One region of the Sorangium sp. So ce394 genome, then DNA from elsewhere that is predicted to be linked to it. Evidence: riboswitches for the same ligand, from Rfam matches in the RefSeq annotation. Region 1 holds a riboswitch; the other holds the start of a gene.
The links. Region 1 has a riboswitch for cobalamin ahead of WMF33_RS23240 (ribonucleoside-diphosphate reductase subunit alpha). Riboswitches for the same ligand answer to the same signal wherever they lie in the genome.
Positions count from the first base shown of each region.

Region 1 (9,981 bases):
CGTCCTGCTCGATCGGTATGGCACGAACGTGATCACCTGGATGGATCTCGAGACCGCCGAGGTCATCGCGCAGCTCCCGGTCGGGCAGGGATTCGAGTCCAACCCTCATGATTACATCGAGGTGGACGCGGAACGCGCGTTCGTCTCACGCTTCGGGAGCAACCCCACCTCAGGCGCCGAACCCTTCGACGAGGGCAGCGATCTCCTCATCGTCGACACCCGCAAGTACGCTATCGAGGGGCGCATCGCCCTGCCGGAGGAGAAAGCGGGGCTCCTGCCGCGTCCGTCGGGGATGGCGCGCGTCGGCGACGACGTGGTCGTGTCGCTCGGCCGGCTGGCGGAAGATTTCTCGGAGGTGGGCGAGGGGCGCCTCGTGGGCGTCTCGCCGGAGCAGAACGCCGTCACGTGGACGGTCGACATCCACGGGCTCTACGGTTGCGGGCGCGTCGCCGTGTCACCCTCGGGGATCCGACTGGCCGTCGCCTGCTCGAGCCGCTTCGACGCGGACGCGATGAAGTACGATCCGGCGACCAGCGATATCGTGATCTACGACGCTCGCACGTCGCCGCCCGAGGAGATCGAGCGGCTCGGCGTGGCCGAGGCGCTGGACGCTGGGATCCAGCCCTCGCTCGCCTTCGCGTCGGAGGACGTCCTCCTCGCGACGGCGTACGGGGGCAACGCGTCCGCCGGCGACCGGGTCTTCTCGGTGAACGTGGACAGCGGCGATATCACGCCGCTCGGCGAGGCGCGCCAGCCCTTCGTCTTCGGCGGCATACACTGCGCGCCCGGCTGCGGCGACGTCTGCCTGCTGAGCGACGCGGAGAGGAACAAGCTCCGGCGCTGGAAAGCGACGGCGAACGGCGCGCTCGAGCCGCTGGAGGACGTGACCGTCGACACCGAGGTTGGGCTCCCGCCGCGATCCATCGGCGGCCTCTGATGGGGCGTATCAAGGGCGAGGGCGGGTGAGATGACCATCCAGGGAGTCGGCGCCGAGGGCGCCCCGCGCGCGCTGGACGAGCCGGCGACGCCGCGTCCGGGACGCCGCGCGCTCGTCGCGTACGCGGTCCTGCTCGCCCTGCTCGCGGCGGTCGTCGCGGCCTCGCTCGCGCTCGGCGCGGCGAGCCTCTCCGACGCGAGCCTGCGGGCGACCCTGCTGACGCTGCGCGCCGCGCGCCTCGGGGCGGCGCTGCTCGTCGGCGCCGCGCTCGCGGTCGGGGGCGTCGTGGTGCAGGGCCTCTTCCGGAACCCGCTCGCCGAGCCCTCGGTGCTCGGCACGACCGCGGGCGCGGCGCTGGGCGGCAAGATCGCCCTCCTCGTCGTGGAGCTCGCCGTCGCCGAGCGCGGGATCCGCGGGCTACCGCCGGAGATGGTGCTCCCGGCCGGGTGCCTCGCCGGGGCGATCGTCAGCCTGGGGCTCGTGCTCGTGCTGGTGCGCGCGCCGGGAGATCTCCTGAGCATCCTCCTCGTCGGGTTCCTCCTCTCCTCGCTGTTCCTCAGCCTCGGGAGCCTCGCCACGAGCCTCGCGCAGGAGCGATGGGAGCTCGGCCGCGCCGTCGTCGCCTTCGCGCTCGGCGGCCTGTCGGGCACGAGCCCACGGCACGTCGGACTCGCCGCGCCGCTCGTGCTCACCGGCGTCGTGGCCGCGTGGTTCTGGGGAAAGCCCCTCGATCTGCTCCTCTCCGGGGAGGAGGAAGCGGCCTCGCTGGGCGTGGACGTGCCCCTGGTGCGCCGCTTATGCATCCTCTGGATCGCGGTGCTCACCGCCGGCGCGGTCGCGCTCGGGGGCAACGTCGCCTTCGTGGGGCTGCTCGTGCCGCACGCGCTGAGGCCGCTGCTGGGCGTCGACCATCGGCGCTTGATCCCCGTCGCGGCGCTGGGCGGCGCCGTCTTCGTCGCCGCGTGCGATCTCGCCGCGCGCCTCTTGCCCGCGCGCGGGGAGGTGCCGCTCGGCGTCATCACCGGGCTCATCGGCGCGCCGGCGTTTTTGGTGCTGCTCGCGCGCTCGCAGCGGGAGGCGGAGCGTGCCTGAAGCCGTCGGCGTATCCGGGCTGCGCGTCCGTCGCGGGGGGCGGGTCGTCGTCGACGACGTGTCGTTCACGGCGCCCTTCGGCGGCGTGCTCGCCGTGCTCGGGCCGAACGGGGCGGGCAAGTCCTCCCTCCTCAAGGCGCTCGCCGGCGTCGTGCCCTTCGACGGGGACATCCGGCTGAACGCGCGTGGCGCGCGCGATCTCCGCGCGCATGAGCGAGCCCGGCTCGCGGCGTACGTCCCCCAGCAGTCCGAGCTCCGCTCCGCGCTCACGGTCGAGAGCGTCGTCGCGCAGGGCCGGTATGCGCACCACGTCGGGCGCGTGCGCGCTACCGCAGCCGACGAGCAGGCGGTCGAGCGCGCCTTGCGGCTGACGGACACCGCGCCGCTCGCCTCCCGGCCCTTTCCCACGCTGTCGCAGGGCGAGCGGCAGCGCGCGCTCCTCGCGCGGGCGATCGCGACCGAGGCCAGGATCCTCCTGCTCGACGAGCCCACCTCGGCGCTCGACGTCGGGCACGCCCTTCGCCTTTACGCGCTGTTCCAGCGTCTCGCGGCCGACGGGTACTGCGTCGTCGTTGTACTCCATCCCCTCGCGGAGGCGCTCGACTGGACCGACAGCGCCGTGCTCATCGAGCGCGGGCGGCTCCGCCAGCAGGGGGCGACGCGTGACGTCGTCAAGCCGGGCGTCGTGGAGTCGATCTACGGCGTGCGGCTCGTCCCCGGCGGCGCGCTCGGCTTCCGGCTGCCCATGGAGGACGAGCCCCGCTGCGAGGGAGCGACTTCATGAGCGCGCTCGCCTGGATCAACTACGGCGCGCTCACCGGCGCGCTCGCGCTGTCGGTGGCCGCGGCCGCGCTGCCGCGCGCCTCCGACCAGCGGCCGGCTCCCGGACGGGAGGGCGCCGCCGCGGACGAGCGCCCGGCCGCTCTCGAGGACCACACGGGAGCCGCCGTCGCGCTCCGCGACTTCCGCCGGATCGCGTCGGCGAGCACGGTCGCGGACGCGCTGCTCCTCGAGCTCTGCGAGCCCGATCGCATCGTCGCGCTCACCGGGTACGGAGCGCGCCGCTCGCCGCGCGGCTATCGCTACGCGGGCAAGGCCCTCCTCGAGGACATCGCCGATATCGAGGCGCTCCTCGCGTTGCGGCCCGATCTCGTCCTCCTCAATGGTTACGGGGATCCGCGCCGCATCGCGCGCCTGCGCGAGGCGGGCCTGACCGTCTACGATCTCGGCCCGATGCGCGGGCTCGCGACGCTGCTGCCGAACGTGCGCGAGGTCGCCGCGCTGGTCGGTCACCCGGAGCGCGGCCGGTGGCTCGCGACGGCGCTCGCGGAGGGCATGGCGTCGGTCGCCGCCGACATCGAGCCTCCACGGCGCCGTCGTGGCATGTACGTGAGCGGCTACGGCGGCCGGCTCTTCGGCGGCACCGCGGGCACGAGCTACCATGACGTCCTCGTGTCGGCGGGGCTCTCCGACGCGGCCGCCGGCGCGCACTGCGACTGGCCGGAGTACACGGCGGAGGAGGTCCTCGCGCTCGACCCCGATGTCCTCGTGACGAATGCAGGAATGCGAGCGACCCTGTGCGGACAGGCTGGCCTCGACCGGCTCCGCGCCTGCAGCGCGGCCGGAGGCGTCGTCGAGCTGGACGACGCGCTCCTCGGCGATCCAGGGCCGGCGATGGTCGACGCCGCTCGCGCCGTTCGACGCGCCGTCTATGGCGCTCCCCCTGCCCCGGACGCAGCGCGCGCCGGCGGCGAGTAGCTCGTGTGCAACCCTGCCGACCTGCGGAGATGGAGAACAGAGACGATGGGCGACGACGCGACTGAACGCTCGACCGAGCGCAACCTCGACGGGACGACGACGGAGTATTTCGACGTGCCGAGAGCGGAAGAGACGTACCGCGCGCTGGTGCGCGCGCTGTTCGAGGACCACTGGAACGCCATCGATTTCGGCCCGTGCCTCCAGGGCGCCGTGTTCGAGCTGCGCTTCGCGAGCAAGCCGCGGGTCGGATACCTCGACGGCTACTTCACGATCGGGCCGGATGAGCCGGGCGCGTGGCATTTCCACCTCTGCGTCGGAGCCCACAAGGGGACGAAGGCGCGGCCCACGCCTCCTGAGCTCGCGCGGTGGCGGCAGTGCGCGCGCGCCGCGTTCTACCGCGACCTCGACGCGAGCGGGCGACCGAGGAGCTGGGGATTGAGGCTCTGGAACGGCCGGAATGAGCAGATGATGACGGTGTTCTTCCCGAACCCGTGGCTCAACCCGGAGCGGACGAAGCCCGTCAAGGAGCCGGACTGGTCGAGGCTCGCGCTCTGGATGGACCTGCGCGCGCGCTTCGCGGGCGTGCCGCCCGAGCCCGCGCCGGTGGACGACGCTCGGCGTCCCCAGATGTGCGGATAAGGCGCCTCCGCAGAGCATCGTCCCGGCGCGAGCCGGAGGCAGGCCATCTCCCCCGCACGAGGCGGTTGATCCGCTCGAGCGCCTTGGCCGGATCCCTCCGCCCCGTCGCAGCGGCGGCGCGCGGTCCGCTCGACGTCAGAAGGAGGCGTCGAGGACGACCTCGCCGGCGACGCCGACCTGATACGCCGAGACACGGCGCTCGAAGAAGTTCGTGACCTCCTGGACGTCCTGCAGATCCATGAAGGACAGCGGGTTCTTCGCCCCGTAGCGCCTCGGTATGCCGAGCGTGACGAGCCGCTGGTCCGCGCAGAACTCGAGGTAGCCGCGCACGTCGCGCGCCGACAGGCCCGCGACGCCGGCGCCGAGCAGATCCTCCGCGAACTGGGCCTCGCAGTCGATCGCCTCGTCCATCATGTCGAGGATCGACCGCGAGAGGCCGGCGTCGAAGAGCTCGGGCTCCTCGCGCCGCACCGTGCTCACGACCTCGAAGGCGAAGCGCATGTGCGCGCTCTCGTCGCGGAACACCCAGCTCGTCCCCGCGGCGAGCCCGTGCAGCAGGCCGCGCGAGCGCAGGAAGTACACGTACGCGAACGCGCCGAAGAAGAAGAGCCCCTCGACGCACGCGGCGAAGCAGACGAGGTTCAGGAGGAACTGGCGTCTCTCGGAGCGTGACTCCAGCCGATCCAGCGACTGGACGGAGTCGAGCCAGCGCATGCAGAAGTCGGCCTTCTTCCGGATCGACGGGATGCTCTCGACGGCGGCGAAGGCGCGGTGGCGCTCCTCCGGATCGGGGATGTACGTGTCGAGGAGCGTCAGGTAGAACTGGACGTGCAGCGCCTCTTCATAGAGCTGCCGCGACAGGTACATCCGCGCCTCCGGGGCGTTAATGTGCCTGTACAGGTTGAGCACGAGGTTGTTCGCCACGATGGAGTCTCCCGTGGCGAAGAACGCGACGAGGCGCTGCACGAGGTGGCGCTCCGCGGAGGACATCCTCCTCAGGTCGCCGACGTCCGTCGAGAAATCGACCTCCTCGACCGTCCACGTGTTTTTGATGGCGGCGCGGTACATCTCGAAGAAGGCCGGGTAGGCCATCGGGCGCAGCGTGAGGCAGAGGCCCGGATCGAGCAGGCGCGCGGGGCGGCTCGCGCGGCTCACTGGCAGGCCTCGCACGCCTCGGGGTTCTCGAGCGCGCACGCCACGTCCGCGGCCGCCTTCGCCGGCGCGGGCGTCCATCCGCGGCCCTCGGGGGGCCCGGCGTCGCCCGCGGACATCCCGTCCGGAGCCGCACCCACGGTGGCCTTGGCGATGCGCGTCGCGGGGCGAGATCGCAGGTAATAGGTCGTCTTGAGCCCCTTCTTCCATGCGTGGAAATACATGCTCGAGAGCTGGCCGATGGTCGGGTTCTCGACGAACAGGTTCAGCGACTGGCTCTGGTCGATGAAGGCGCCGCGATCCGCGGCCATGTCGATGAGCGACCGCATCGGGATCTCCCACGCCGTCCGGTACACGGCGCGGACCTCCTCGGGCAGCTCCTCGATGCCCTGGACCGAGCCCTCCGCGAGCTTGAGCCGGGCGCGCACCGCGTCGTTCCAGGCGCCGCGCCGCTTGAGCTCCGCGACGAGATAACGGTTCACCTGCAGGAAGTCCCCGGACAGCGTCTCGCGCTTGAACAGGTTCGACACCTGCGGTTCGATGCACTCATAGCAGCCGGCGATCGACGCGATCGTGGCGGTCGGCGCGATCGCGACGAGCAGCGAGTTCCGCAGCCCTTCGGCGCGGATGCGGGCGCGGAGCGCCTCCCAGCGCGCCGCGTCGTCCGGCGCGACGCCCCACGCGTCGAACTGGAGCTCGCCGCGCGCCGCGCGCGTCTCGTCGAAGGCCGGGTGGCGCCCCTTCTCGGCGGCGAGGTCCGCGGACGTCGAGAGCGCGTGGTAATACACCTCCTCGGAGATCCGCCTCGAGAGCTCCCGCGCGGCCTCGGCGTCGAAGGGCAGGCGCATCTGGAAGAACACGTCCTGCAAGCCCATGAGCCCGAGCCCCACGGGCCGCCAGCGGAGATTCGAGCGCCTCGTCGAGGCGATGGGGTAGTAGTTGAGGTCGATGACGCGGTCGAGCTGGCGGATCGCCGTCCGCACCGTGCACGCGAGCTTGTCGAAATCGAAGGCCACGGTGCCGTCCGCGCGCGCGACCGTGTGGCGCGCGAGGTTGATCGAGCCGAGATTGCAGACGGCCGTCTCCTCCTTCGAGGTCACCTCCACGATCTCGGTGCAGAGGTTCGAGAGGTGCACGATCCGGCCCGGCAGCGCCGCCTGGTTGCAGGCGCGGTTCGCCTTGTCCTTGAACGTCATCCAGCCGTTGCCGGTCTGCGCGAGCGTGCGCATCATGCGCGCGTAGAGCTCGCGCGCCTTCATCGTCTTCTTGGCGAGGCCCGCCCCCTCGGCCTCGGTATAGCGGCGCTCGAACTCGTCGCCGTAGAGATCGGGCAGATCGCGCACGTCCTTGGGATCGAACAGGCTCCATTCGCCGTCCGCCTCGACCCTCTTCATGAACAGGTCCGGGACCCAGTTGGCGAGGTTCAGGTTGTGCGTGCGCGCGGCCTCGTCGCCCGTATTGTCGCGCAGCGCGAGGAACTCCTCGACGTCGGCGTGCCACGGCTCGAGGTACACGCAGCAGGCGCCCTTGCGCTTGCCGCCCTGGTTCACGGCCGCCACCGACGCGTCGAGCGTCTTGAGCCACGGCACGATGCCGCTCGAGTGCCCGTTGGTGCTCTCGATGAGCGAGCCGCGGGACCGCACGCGGTGATAGGCGAGCCCGATACCCCCCGAGAACTTCGAGAGCATCGCGACGTCGGTGTAGCGCTGGTAGATGGTCTCGAGGTGGTCCTCGGGCGAGTCGAGGAGGAAGCAGCTCGAGAGCTGCTCGTGGGCCGTCCCGGCGTTGAACAGCGTGGGCGAGCTCGGGAGGTAGTCGAGCGAGGAGAAGGTCTGATAAAGCTCGATGGCCTGCGCCGCCGTCTCGGACAGCGCGCAGGCGACGCGCAGGAAGAACTGCTGCGGCGTCTCGATGACGAGGCGCGTCTCGGGGTGCTTGAGGAGGTAGCGATCGTAGAGGGTCCGCAGCCCGAAATACTCGAGCTCGCGATCCCGCTCCGGCTCGATCGCGTCGTTCAGCTTGCGGGCGTTCTGCGCCACGAAGCCGTGGAGCCGCTCGTTGATGAGGCCGAGCCGCCGCCCGACGGCGACGGACTGGGAGAAGGCGTGGATCTCCTGGTTGCGGACCTCCTTGTCGATGTAGGTGGCGAGCAGGCGCGCTGCGAGCTTCGCATACTGGGGCTCCTCCGCGATGAGCGACGCCGCGGTCTGGATGGAGAGCTTGTCGAGCTCGCGCGTCGTCGCGCCGTCGTAGAGGCCGCTGATGGTCTTTGTGGCGACGCGGAGCGCGTCCACGTCGGACAGCGCCGCGCAGCAGCGGCTCACGGCCCGGACGATCTTGTTGACGTCGACGGGCTCGCTCGACCCGTTGCGCTTCGTCACCCGCATCGTCGTGTGCGGGAGCGCCTCCTCCGCGCTTCGGCTCCTCGTGTGGGGCGCCCGCAACGGCGCCGCGCCGTTGCTCCTCGTCATGGTGTCGCTCAGCATGGCATTCTCCTCGTCGTGCTTCGTTCGGAGCGGTCCCGGACCGCTCGCGTCGAAACCGCGAGAGCGAAGAGGCCAGCCGATGCGCGCGAGCGCGCAGGCTCTCCTGGAGAGCCCTCGGACCGACCGCTCGCCCCCGCGGGCGAAAGGAAGACAACGCGGGAGGGGGTCGGAACCGGGACGAGCGCGAGAATCCGCGCCAGCTCGGACCTCCCCGCCTCCCTCGAGGCTTCCAGGTCAAACCGGCGCGGGATGTCTCCCCGACGCAGGATGTTGGCAGGTCTTCGGGCTCGCGAGCGCTCCGGCTCTCGCCGGCTTCCTACGGTCCACCGCTTCCCAGCCCGGAGGCCAGTGCGCGTCGTGGAGATCGTTCTCGCTTACCGCTGCGGGGCAGCCCCGGATTCGCACCGGGTTCCCTTTTGAGCCCCGGGCCGAAGCCCGAGGCACCAACACGAGGCACTACATATTGCGGTGCGGGGCTCCGGTCAAGCGATATGTTGGGGGTGTCGGGCGAGCGGACGGATGTCGCGCGATCGCTGTCCAACGACCGATGCGCTCGCGCTCGACGGTCACATCGGTCGCGCCGATCACACCGATCACACCGATCACACCAATCATACCGATTACCTTGAACAACTGAGAATTGAACCGCCAAGCCACCAAGGGCGCCAAGATGGAATTCTGTTCTTGGCGTTCTTGGTGGCTTGGCGGCTCGAAGTTCTGCGCTTTTCAGCCGGTTTCGACCCGATGGTCGCTCTACGGGCAGGATGCGTTGGCGATCGCCACGGCGTCGAGATCGAAGACGCCCGTCGCGCCGGTCAAATCCGGCCGATCGGTGATTCGCACGTAGCGCGCGAAGCTGAGATCGAGATCGGCGAGGTCGAAGGCGTCGCCGCCCGCGACTTCGGGGTCGGTTGGATCGAGGATGTTCGTGTCGGGGTTCGCCAGCACGGGGCGCCAGCCGGCGCAGGAGCCGTAGGGGGCCTCCGTGGCGGTGCACGGGAAGGCGAGCCAGTCGACGCCGTCCTGGCTCACCTCGACGGTCGCGAGCTCGGCGAACACGGCGGTCGGGCTGGTCTCGAAGGCGTTCTCGAAGACGATGAAGTCCGGGCCTGGCCCATCGACGATGAGATTGCCCGAGAAGCCGAAGGTGACGGTGCCGCCGTTGCCGAGGGACACCACGTCGGTCGAGCCCCTGCAGCAACCTCCGCCCTTGGGAGGACCGAACGCGACGTCCGGGAACCTGTCCTGTCCATAGCTCTGACCCGTTCCGAAGAGGTGGCTTACCACCTCGGAGGCGAACACCGTCTCCGCGCCCGTGCAGTCCTCGACGACGCCGCCCGCGCCGCCGCCGCCGCCGCCCGCGCCGGCGCCGCCGCCGCCGCCGCCGGCCGAGCCGCCGCCGCCGCCGCCGCCCGCGCCACCACTGCCGCCATCGGCCGAACCGCCGCCGCCCGCAGCACCGCCGCCGGCGCCGCCCGCGCCGCCGCCGCCCGCGGCACCGCCGCCGCCGCCGCCCGCGCCGCCGCCGCCGGCCCCCCCTGCGCCTCCCGCGCCGCTCCCGGCGTCGCTCGACGACGTGGTTGGCCCGCCGCCCGATCCCGTGGCACCGCCCTGACCGGCCGCGCCGCCGGCGCCCTGCGCCGCCGTTCCTCCCATCCCCCCGGAGCCGCTCCCGGGCGGCGCGTCCTCGGAGGAACAGGCGATGATCGTGAGCACCGACAGAAGCACGCTCGCGCGCGCGATACGAGAAATCATGAGACCTCCGAAGGCGGGCGCGCACCGCGCCGGAACGGACCCGGCGCGGCGCGCGGCCCGCGTGCTGATCAGTAGAACGGCGCCGACGTCCCGTACCGCGCGAGGTGAATGTTGTAGTCGGCAGCGTTGATGCTCCCATCTCCATTGAAGTCGGCGTGCTGG
Region 1 covers NZ_CP150339.1:6,329,791-6,339,771, reverse strand. The annotation lists gene WMF33_RS23270 (YncE family protein) at 1-937, shown strand, start outside; gene WMF33_RS23265 (FecCD family ABC transporter permease) at 968-2,029, shown strand; gene WMF33_RS23260 (ABC transporter ATP-binding protein) at 2,022-2,813, shown strand; gene WMF33_RS23255 (ABC transporter substrate-binding protein) at 2,810-3,787, shown strand; gene WMF33_RS23250 (DUF7676 family protein) at 3,833-4,426, shown strand; gene WMF33_RS23245 (ribonucleotide-diphosphate reductase subunit beta) at 4,562-5,518, opposite strand; gene WMF33_RS23240 (ribonucleoside-diphosphate reductase subunit alpha) at 5,578-8,064, opposite strand; cobalamin riboswitch at 8,320-8,527, opposite strand; gene WMF33_RS23235 (hypothetical protein) at 8,521-8,679, opposite strand; gene WMF33_RS23230 (cell surface protein) at 8,818-9,819, opposite strand; gene WMF33_RS23225 (dockerin type I domain-containing protein) at 9,888-9,981, opposite strand, start outside.

Region 2 (9,981 bases), 4.4 Mb from region 1:
TTCAGGGAGGCGAGGACGTCGGGGAGCCGCTCGGCGCGGGCGAGGCCGCGGGCGAGCAGGGCGCGGTCGCCGGACGGGCCGGCGCGGAGGGCGGCGACGATCGCGCCCGTGGCGGGGCGCACGGCGAGGGTGAAGCCGAGGGTGCCGGAGAGCGCGAGGAGGGGGACGACCTCGAACCACGCCTGGAACACGACCTGGCTCTGGGTGCGGAGGAACGCGACGCAGAAGAGCAGCATGACGTGGCCGCCGACGATGCCGGCGGCCGTCGCGGACTCGGCGAGGCGCGGCCGGAGCGCCGCGGCGAGGGCGCGCGCGGAGGCGGCCTCGGAGGCGCCGCCGTCGGCCGCGTCGGCGCGGAGCAGGCTGCGGTAGATGGCGAGGCGCATGCCGCCGGCCATGACGCCGAAGGCGACGGCCGTGACCAGGAGGCCGAGCCACGACGGCGGCGTCGCGTGGCCGATCCCGAGCGGCCCGGGCCAGGAGGCGGGCGCCGCGGGGGCGCCGCGGAGGGCGAGCGGCGAGACGGCGAGCGGCCACGAGAGGGTGCGGATCGCCGCGGCGATGGCGAAGCCGCGGTCGCCGCGGCGGGCGAGCAGGCCCGAGAGCGCAGCGGAGAGGGCCATCGAGGCGAGCAGGAGGATCGCCGGCCACGGCGTGGTGAGGGCCGCGGGGACGACGGCGGAGAGGAACAGGAGGGCCGAGAACAGCTCCCAGCCGGTCGCGACGAGCTCGGCGCGGACGCGCGGCGCGCGGAGCTTGGGGGGCGGCGGGGTGCTCACGGGGCCGGCGGCATGGAAGCCCAGGGCGCGCGGCTTCGCAACGGCGGCCGGCGGCGCGGGCGCGGCGCAGGCGGAGGATCGTGGGTGCTGGCGCTTGACTCTCCAGCCGCTGGAGACCTCAGGGTGGGGTCGTGGCGAAGGAGCGGCTCACCATCGGCGCGCTGTCGCGCCGGACGGGGATTCCGGTAAAAACGCTCCGCTTCTACTCCGACGAGGGGCTCCTGCCGCCGTCGGCGCGGTCGCGGAGCGGTTACCGGCTCTATGCCGAGCGCGACGTCGTCCGGCTCGATCTGATCCGCACCCTGCGCGAGGCGGGGCTGGGGCTGCAGGCGATCCGGGCGGTGCTCTCCCGCGACATGTCGCTGGGCGACGCGCTCCGGCTGCGCCTCACCGCGGTGGAGGCGCAGATGGCGGCCTTGCGCCGCGTGGCCGCCGCGCTCCGCGCCGCGCTGCGCTCGGAGCCCACCGAGCAGGAAATCGGGAGGTTATGCGCCGTGACTCGGTTATCGCATGAGCAGAGGAGAGCCACCGTCGAGCGCTTCTTCGCGCGCGTGTCGGACGGGATTGCCATCGACGAGCAGTGGGTGCGCGGGATGATCGAGGCGAGCACGCCGGAGCTGCCGGACGAACCCACGCCCGCGCAGCTCGACGCGTGGATAGAGCTCTCCGGGATCCTGTCGGATCCGACGTTCGTCGAGGGCATGCGCGCGGCGGCCGCGAGCACGTGGGACGGGGGCTTCGATCTCGCGGCCTACAAGCGGGCGAACGACGAGGCGGCCCGGGCCGCGCGCGACGCCAGCGCTCGCGGCGTCGCGCCGTCGTCCGCCGCGGCGGCGCCGATCGTCGAGGCCTTCGTCTCGGGGCTCGCCGCGGCGGCCGGCAAGCCGGCGGACGGGGCGTTCCGCGCCTCGCTGCTCGACCGGTACCGCAGGCACGACCCGCGCGCGTCGCGGTACTGGGAGCTCGTCGCGATCATGAACGGACAGCCCGCCCAGGCGGGGCGGGCGCCGGAGTGGGACTGGCTGACGGAGGCGATGAAGCACCACCTCGCGGCGCCGGCGTGACGTGTCACCGGCCGGAGAGGCGCACGCCGGGGAGGACCTTGCGGCGCTCGACGACCTCCTCGAGGGCGTCGGCGTCGATGAGGAGGTGGGCCCGCAGGCTGTCCTCGATCGCCGAGAACGCCTTGCCCTGGTAGCGGACCTCGCCGCCCGGTCCGGCCGCGAGCCAGTAGTTGCCGCCGAGGGTCGTAGCATCGCCCGCCGCGCTCGGGATCGCGAGGAGCGGCGCGGCGTTGCCGGGGAACGGATCGGGCGGGGTCGCGAAGCCGGGGAACGGCGTCGGGGGCGCGGCGGGCTCGGGCTCGGGGGCGGCGGAGAACGTGAGCGACGCGCCGGGCTCGAAGCTCACCGAGAGCACGCCGCCGCGCGCGCCGACGACGACGCCGGGGGTGCGCTCCTCGACGACGACCTCCTCGATGACCTTGCCGGAGACGAGCAGGAGCGTGTGGCTGCTCGTGATCCGCGAGCTCTCGGCCGTGAGCTCGCGGCGCAGCGCGATCTCGTGCGAGACGTAGAACTGGAGGCCCTTCACGTCGCTGTCGGAGAGGCCGTGCTGGACGCGGAGCTCGTGCGTGAACGGGACGAGGCGGGGGGCGCAGCCGGCGAGGAACGTGAGGAAGACAGCGGTGAGCGCGAGGAGCGGGGCGAGCGGCGCGGCGGTCGCCGGGCGCCGCCGCGCGGTGTGGATCGGGCGGACACGGAACAGCATGGAAGCCCTCGTGGAAGCGCCGCGGCACGAGAGCCGCGGGCGCACCTCCTCGCAACGGGGCGACCGGGCGGACCTTACAGCGTGAGCTCATCGGCGGCGCGCGGTCTGCCGCTCGGGCAAGGACAGCGCGGCCAGCTCAGCGATCCGGAAGGGGCATGCCCGAGATGGTTGCCAGCGCGCGGACGAGCTTGTCGAAGCTGTCGGAGCGACTGCGGACGAGGGCGATGTTGATCTTCCGTGTCTCGCTCAGCTGATGCGTGGTCGGCAGGTAGTCCGGGACGAGCCTCCTCAGCACCTCCTTGGCGCCGCGCTTGCTCTCCACCATGGGAGCTCCAGCCCGCCGCAGCTCTTCCTGCGCGTGATTGAGGAGCAGCCACGTCTCGTACTCGCGAACCGCCATCACGGCGTCGCCTGGCATGAGCACCTGGATGGCGCGCGCGGCGTCGGGGCCCCACGTCGCGGGGCAATCGTCATCCGCATCGCACAGGGCGAGCACGGCCTGAGCGCCCCGGGACCGCGCGAGCTGCACGGCGCGGCCCAGGCCATCGGCATGACAGCGGCGCAGCGGGCTCCTGTCCCTCTCGTTTACCAGCTGGCTGCGAGGATGCCGGATCGGATGCTGGTCGACGATCCACGCCATATCCAGGAGGTACTGGCGCAGGATCCGCATGCAGAGGTTCGGGATCGCGCCGACCTCGCCCCTGCCCTCGACGATGCAGACGAGGCGCTTCATGAGGCTCAGAGCTGGACGCTCTCGGGCTCTTCCCCCTCGATTCGCAGCGGCTCGGAGCGCATCAGCTCGGCGACGGAGAACAGCCCCTGTCGTACGACCTCGCGCTGCGCCGAGGAGAGCGGACCGATCTGCGTCACGCCGTCACGATACGAGCACACGAGGATCTCCTCCTCGCGCGCGGCGTCGAGCAGATCGGCGCTGTGTGTCGTGATCAGCAGGGAGCCCCTGGTCGACGCGTCCTTGAGCACGTCGAAGAGCAGCTGGGCCGCTCCGACGTGGATCGCGACCTCAGGCTCCTCGATGATCAGGAGCTCGTCTCCGGTCATCTGCTGAGCTGCGACGAGGATGCCGAGCGCACGCAGGGCGCCCTCCGACATCTCGCTCGCCGAGAACCGCGCCACGTGTCCTCCAGGCTGGCGCTGCTCGAACTTGAGGAGCAGGAACCGGTCGAACGCCTCCACGGCGATGCTCAAGAGCCCCGGGACGATCCGCTGCATGGCAGCGAGGACGCGCGCCTGTCCTTCGGCGTCGAGGCTCCGGAGCGCCACGGCGATGTTGCTCCCCGACTCGTCCAGGCGGGTGAACTCGGTCGCGATCTGCGGCTGACGCATCACCTCGGCGTTCAGCCGGATCCGCGTAACGCTCCGGAGCGCCGTGACCCTGGCCATGTCGAAGAGCTGGCGCGTGAGCATCATGGCGCTCGCTGTTTCGCTGAGCTTGGGGACGCTGACGCCTGAGGTCGTGCGCCGCCCTGGCTCGAGCTCCACATCCAGCCCCTCGGGCGTCCGCTCGACCCAGCTCACCGGGGCGCCTCGGACAAAGAGCTCGATGGTCTCGCTGCGGAACGCCCAGGCTCCGTTGCCCTTCGCGCGGATCGTGAACTGGTGGCGCAGGTAATCGGTCTCCAGGCCCACGCGCGACATCGCGGCGCGGATGTCGACCACAACGTCGGCCGGCTCGCCCTCCTCCGGCTGCCAGCGCCTGATGCTGGCGATGCCGCCGCGCCGTTCGACCGCGGTCGCGGCGTCGATCGCGGCCTCGCTCGCAAACACGAGCGCATCGGCGAAGTTGGACTTGCCGCTGCCGTTCGGGCCGACGAGCACCGTGAAAGGCGCCAGATCGACGCTGGCCTCCGCGATGCTCCGGTAGTTCCTGAGCTCGATGCGCCTCCACATCTGCGCGGGCGCTTCGCCGATTGTCGGAGCGCCGGCGTCGACATACCGGCGCACCGCGAGGCTGAACCCGCTCGTCGCGATCTCGTCGACGTCGACGAGCCGCGCATACCCAGGAACGTCGCTGGCCGATCGGAAAGCTTCCGCGATCCTGGCCACGTCCTTGGGCCCGAGCCGGTTGTTCACGCGCCCCTCCTGGAACCCTCGCGAGGCATCGACGAAGAGCACCTTTCGCTCCCTCGACGCCGGTTTGTCGCGGCTCAAGACGAGGATCGCCGTGGGGACACGCGTGGACGGGAGCAGGTTGGCAGGCAGCCCGATCACCGCGTCGAACAGGCCATCCTCCAGCATTCTCCTTCGGATCTCCCCCTCGGATCCTCCCCGAAACAGCATGCCTTCGGGCGCCAGCATCACCATCCGCCCGGTAGGATGGAGGCTGGCGAGCATGTGCTGCAGGAACGCGAAGTCACCGCGGTTCGCGGGAGGTACTCCGTATCGAAAACGATGATGGGGATCGTGCTCCGCCATGTCATGCCCCCACCACATCAGCCCGAACGGCGGAACGCAGAGGACACGGTCATGACGCACGAGATGGCCACCCTCGGTGCTACGCGGATCGCGGAGCGTGTCGCCCTTCTCGATCTGCGCGTTCGGCAGACCGTTCAGGAGCATGTTGATCCTGGCGAGCGTCCAGGCATCGACGCTCTTCTCCTGACCATGGATCGAGAGGCTCCGCCTGTCTCCACCCCGGCGCTCGACGTATGTCGCGCACGCGACCAGCAAGGTGCCGGAGTTGCACGCCGGATCGTGGATACGCATCCCCTCGGAGGGATCGAGCAGCTCCGCCATCAGCTCGGCGATCGCGATCGTGGGGAGGCGCTCACCGGCGCCCGCGCGGTCCCGGAGGGCCACCTCTTCAAGGAACATCATGAACGCGCGCCCTAGCGTGTCGGGCGTGGCCAGATCCCCGTCACGAAGCGGCAGTCCCGAGAAGATCCGGACGAGCTCGTGGAGGAGAGGAGCACGGTCGGCATGGCCCCCGAAGTGTCGCTCGTCCGTGAAATCGACCGAGGAAAGCACGCCATCGAGAGCGGGGTTGAGCTCCTCGATCGCCGCGCAGGCGACGTTCAACGCCACATCGACCATCGTCGGGGCAGCCTCGATCCTCGCCCATCGCGCCCGAGCAGGTACCGAGATATCGTACGTGGAGGGCTCCGCATCGTTCAGACGCTTCAGGAGGAGCAGGACGGCGATGACCGTCCGATGCTGCCCGCTTTGGCCATGCGTGTGCCGAAGGAGCCTGGCAGCCTCGAGGAGGCAGCTCACGAGCCGTTCTTTCGTCAGCCGACCCTCGCGCGCCTCGCTCCCCGGGCCGAGCCTGGCCGCCGCGCCCCCCTGCGTCCCCGCGGCGCCGCGCGCCGCGATCTCCGGCGAGGGCTCCTCGATCAGACGCTCGACGAGGACGGCCTTGTCACGCCCACGCGCGTCGAGGCCGAGCGCACGGCACAGATTTCTCAGCTCATCGATGCGCAAAGCGCGCAGCACCTCATCAAGCTGCAGCCCCGGCGTCGAGAGGATCGCGTCGAGGATCGCCGCCTTCTTCCGCCGGTCAGGCAGGTCGACCCCGAAGCGATCGGCCAGGGCGGAGAGATCTGCCCGGGAGAGCAGCTGCAAGACGTCGTGGGGCGTCGGCATGGCTGCGCGAACGATACACGCGCGCACCGCGGGTCGCGAGCCTGCCTCCTTCCCGTCGCCGCTTCCACCAACGTCATTCCTTCGCCCCGGCGCACGCCACGGTCGCGCGCTCGGGCACGGGCTAGAGCGCAGCGTCCCTCACTCCCAGTACAGCGTCGCCCGCCCGATCGCCGTGAACGGCCACCCCGGCGAGTAGTGGATCCCCGTGACCGCGGCCGGCTCGTACGGCAGCCTCGAGTCGCTCGCGAACTGCACCTCGCGCCACGTCGCGTCGAAGAGGTTCTGGATGTCCACGGCCGCCTCGACGTTCCTCCACCGGAGCCCCGCGTTCGCGTCGACCACCGTGAACCCCTCGGCGGTGAGCGACTCGTCCTCGGTCGCGGGCCGCGCGCCGATCGCCTTCACCCGGAGCGCCGCGAACGGCGTGAGCGCGCCGAACGCCCTGCGCACCCCGATGCCCGCGGTCAGCGTCCGCGTCGGCGCGAGCGCGACCGCGCTCCCGTTGCCGGCGTTCGCGCGGAAGCGCGCGCGGGTGAAGGTCGCGTCCACGTCGGCGAAGAGCCAGCTCCCGAGCCGGTAACGCGCGCCGACCTCGATCCCGTAGCGCCGCGTCTCCCCCGACGCCTCGGTCACGCCGGCGTCGCCGCTCCAGACCAGCTCGGAGTCGAGGTCGAGCAGGAACCCGGCCGCGCTCAGCGAGAGGCCGCGCACGGGCGCGACCCTCGCGCCGACCTCGTAGCCCTTCGCCGGGGTGATCAGCGTCGCCGCCCCCCGGCCCAGCACCGCGCCCCGCGCGTCGTTCGAGTGGAAGCCGCGCCCGTAGTGGGCGAAGAGATCGAGCCCGCCCACCGGCGAGACGACCGCCGAGAGCTTCGGGAGCAGCTGCATCTGCCCCCGCGCGCCGCTCGACTTGCTCCCCATCCCCTCCAGGTCCTCGCGCAGATCGTCCACGTTGACGTCGATCCACTGCCCGCGCACGCCGAGCACGAGGCGGAGCCAGCGCCGGAGCCGGGCGTCCTGCTCGACGTACACGCCGATCTGGCCCTCGTCGACGTGGGTCCGATCCCGCTCCTCGAGCCGCTCGCGCGCCTCGTCGTGGTGGAGCGACTTGTCGATCGCGTCCGCGCGGACCTGCGCGCCGAGCGAGGTCGTGAACCTCGCCCCGCGGTGCTCGATCTGCTTGCGGAACCGGAGGTCGGCGCCCAGCACGGTGCGGTCGTCGTTCTGCTCGATCGCATCGCCGTGCACCGGATCCTCGGCGAAGAACGTGAAGTTCGAGTACAGCGTGAAGCGATAGCGCAGGAAGTAAGCCATCGCGCTCAGGTCGGCGTCCCGCCACGCGGTCGAGGCGGAGACCGACGCCATGTGCCGCGCGGTCGCCCCGCCCTCGGTCGGATCGACCGCGCCGAAGTGGTCGATGCACGGCTGTCCGAAGGCGGAGGGCGGCGGGTTCAGGCCGCCCTGCTCCCCCTCCCCGCACACGGCGCGCGCCGGGATCTGGCCGGAGCCGTACCAGGTCGAGCCGTAGGACATCCACGTCGCCTGGACCTTGCCGGTGCTGCCGAGGTCGCGCGTCGCCCTCAGGTAGACGTTGAACCGCTTGAGCCGCTCCGGGCTCTGGAACGGCCCGTCGTTCCGGTAGACCTCCGCCGCGGCCACCGCGCGCCAGTCGTCGCCGAGCTCCGGCGAGGCGATCACGAGGCCGCGCAGGATGCCGTACTGCCCCACGCTGAGCTGCGCGGAGCTCTCGTCGAGCGTCTCGGCGAAGCGGAGGTTGACGGCACCCGCGGTGCCGAAATCGCCGATGCTCGCGTAGTAGGGCCCCTTGTAGCCGTCGAGCCCGATCACGAGCTCCGGGATCATGAAGTAGAGGTCGGTGAAGCCGTGCCCGTGGCCGTGGCTGACCAGGTTGACGGGCACCCCGTCGACGAAGAACGCGACGTCCGTCCCGTGGTCGGCGTCGAAGCCGCGCAGGAAGTACTGGTTCGCCTTGCCGCCGCCGGCGTGCTGCACGGCGAAGAGCCCGGGGACCGACTCGAGGAGGTCGCCCGGCCGGAGCCTCGGCCGGAGCTCGAGCTCGCGGTGCCCGACCGAGACGCGCGAGGCGGCCTCGCTCCCCGGCTTCTCCGCGTGCACCGTGACCTCGATGGGCTCTCCCTGGGCCCGCGCTGGCCGCGCGGCGGACAGCAGGATCGCCAGCGCGGCGATCCGAGGGAGTCGATGGCGGTGTCCGTGGCCCTTGGTGACGTTCTCGCGCAGCATTCATGTCCTCCTTCGCGCAATCGCGCGGAGCGGCGCCGGGCCGCTCGCATCGAGCTCCACGAGGAGGAAAAAGGCCGCCCACGGCGCGGTGCCCTGGACCGACCTCTCGCCCCCGCGGGCGACCGAAAGGCAACGCGGGGGCGGCTCGGGATCCGGGACGTGCGCAGGGCTGCACCGGCTCGGACCTCGCCGCCTCCCTCGAGGCTCCCAGGTCGAACCGGCGTCGGATGTGTCCCCGTCGCCGGGCGCGGGCAGGTCTTCGGGCTCGCGAGCGCTCCGGCCGGGCCGGCTTCCTACTGTCCACCGCTTCCCAGCCCTCATCGGGCCAGTGCATGGGGTGGAGGTCGTTCTCGCTTACCGCTGCGGGGCAGCCCCGGAATCTCACCGGGTTCCCTATTCAGCCTGAGCGAGCGCCCAGGCACCAGCGCGGCGCGCACCCTAGGAGGATGCGCCTCCGGCTGTCAATCGCTCCCGCTCACCTCGCCCGCTCCGCGCGCGTCCCTCGCCACGCGCCCGCCTCGCGCGGGCTCCTGTCCGCGCTCGCGCCCGCCTCGCGCGCGCGCCACCTGAACGCGAGCGCTCGCCGCGCGACGTCCACGCGCGGGCCGAACGTTCGGGCTCTGGCGAGGATGGGCTCGCTCCTCCGTGGGTCGCGTGCTACACGGCCGCCGCCGTATATGCCGCGTAACGACCTCCGCAACATCGCCATCGTCGCCCACGTCGACCACGGGAAGACGACCCTCGTCGATCACATGCTCCGCCAGTCGGGCGCCTTCCGAGAGAACGAGGTCGTGGCCGAGCGGGTCATGGACTCGAACGACCTCGAGCGGGAGCGCGGCATCACCATCCTCGCGAAGAACACCAGCATCCGGTACCGCGGGGTCAAGATCAACATCGTCGACACGCCCGGCCACTCCGACTTCGGCGGCGAGGTCGAGCGCACCCTGATGATGGCCGACGGGGCGCTGCTCCTCGTCGACGCCGCCGAGGGCCCGCTGCCGCAGACGCGGTTCGTGCTCTCGAAGTGCCTCCAGCGCGGCTTCCCGGTCATCGTGGTCATCAACAAGATCGACCGGAGCGACGCGCGCGCCCACGAGGTGCTCTCCGAGGTGTTCGACCTCTTCTGCGATCTCGAGGCGAGCGACGCGCAGATGGACTTCTCGACGCTCTACGCGATCGCGAAGTTCGGCCAGGCGAAGCGCGAGCTCGAGCACGAGGCCAAGGACCTGGAGCCGCTCTTCGAGACCATCCTCGAGCGGGTGCCCGGCCCCTCCGGCGACCCCGAAGGGCCGCTCCAGGTCATCGTCTGCAACACGACCCACGACGACTACGTGGGCCGGCTCGCGGTCGGCCGCGTGGTCCGGGGCACCGCCCGGTCCGGCGCCGACGTCGCGCTCCTCGGCGAGGGCGGCCAGTCGCGCGGCTACGTGAAGATGCTCTACGCCTACGAGGGGCTGAAGCGGGTCCCGGTCGAGAGCGCCGCCGCGGGCGAGGTGATCGCCATCGCGGGGCTCGAGTCGGTCACGATCGGCGACACGATCGCGGACCCTGCGACCCCCGAGGCGCTGCC
Region 2 covers NZ_CP150339.1:1,948,092-1,958,072, reverse strand. The annotation lists gene WMF33_RS07165 (ATP-binding protein) at 1-779, opposite strand, end outside; gene WMF33_RS07160 (MerR family transcriptional regulator) at 911-1,843, shown strand; gene WMF33_RS07155 (DNA-directed RNA polymerase) at 1,848-2,549, opposite strand; gene WMF33_RS07150 (hypothetical protein) at 2,686-3,282, opposite strand; gene WMF33_RS07145 (N-6 DNA methylase) at 3,288-6,149, opposite strand; gene WMF33_RS07140 (TonB-dependent receptor) at 6,288-8,411, opposite strand; cobalamin riboswitch at 8,645-8,852, opposite strand; gene typA (translational GTPase TypA) at 9,041-9,981, shown strand, end outside.
Region 2: linked by a shared signal. The riboswitch ahead of WMF33_RS07140 (TonB-dependent receptor) and the one ahead of WMF33_RS23240 (ribonucleoside-diphosphate reductase subunit alpha) in region 1 are both predicted to bind cobalamin.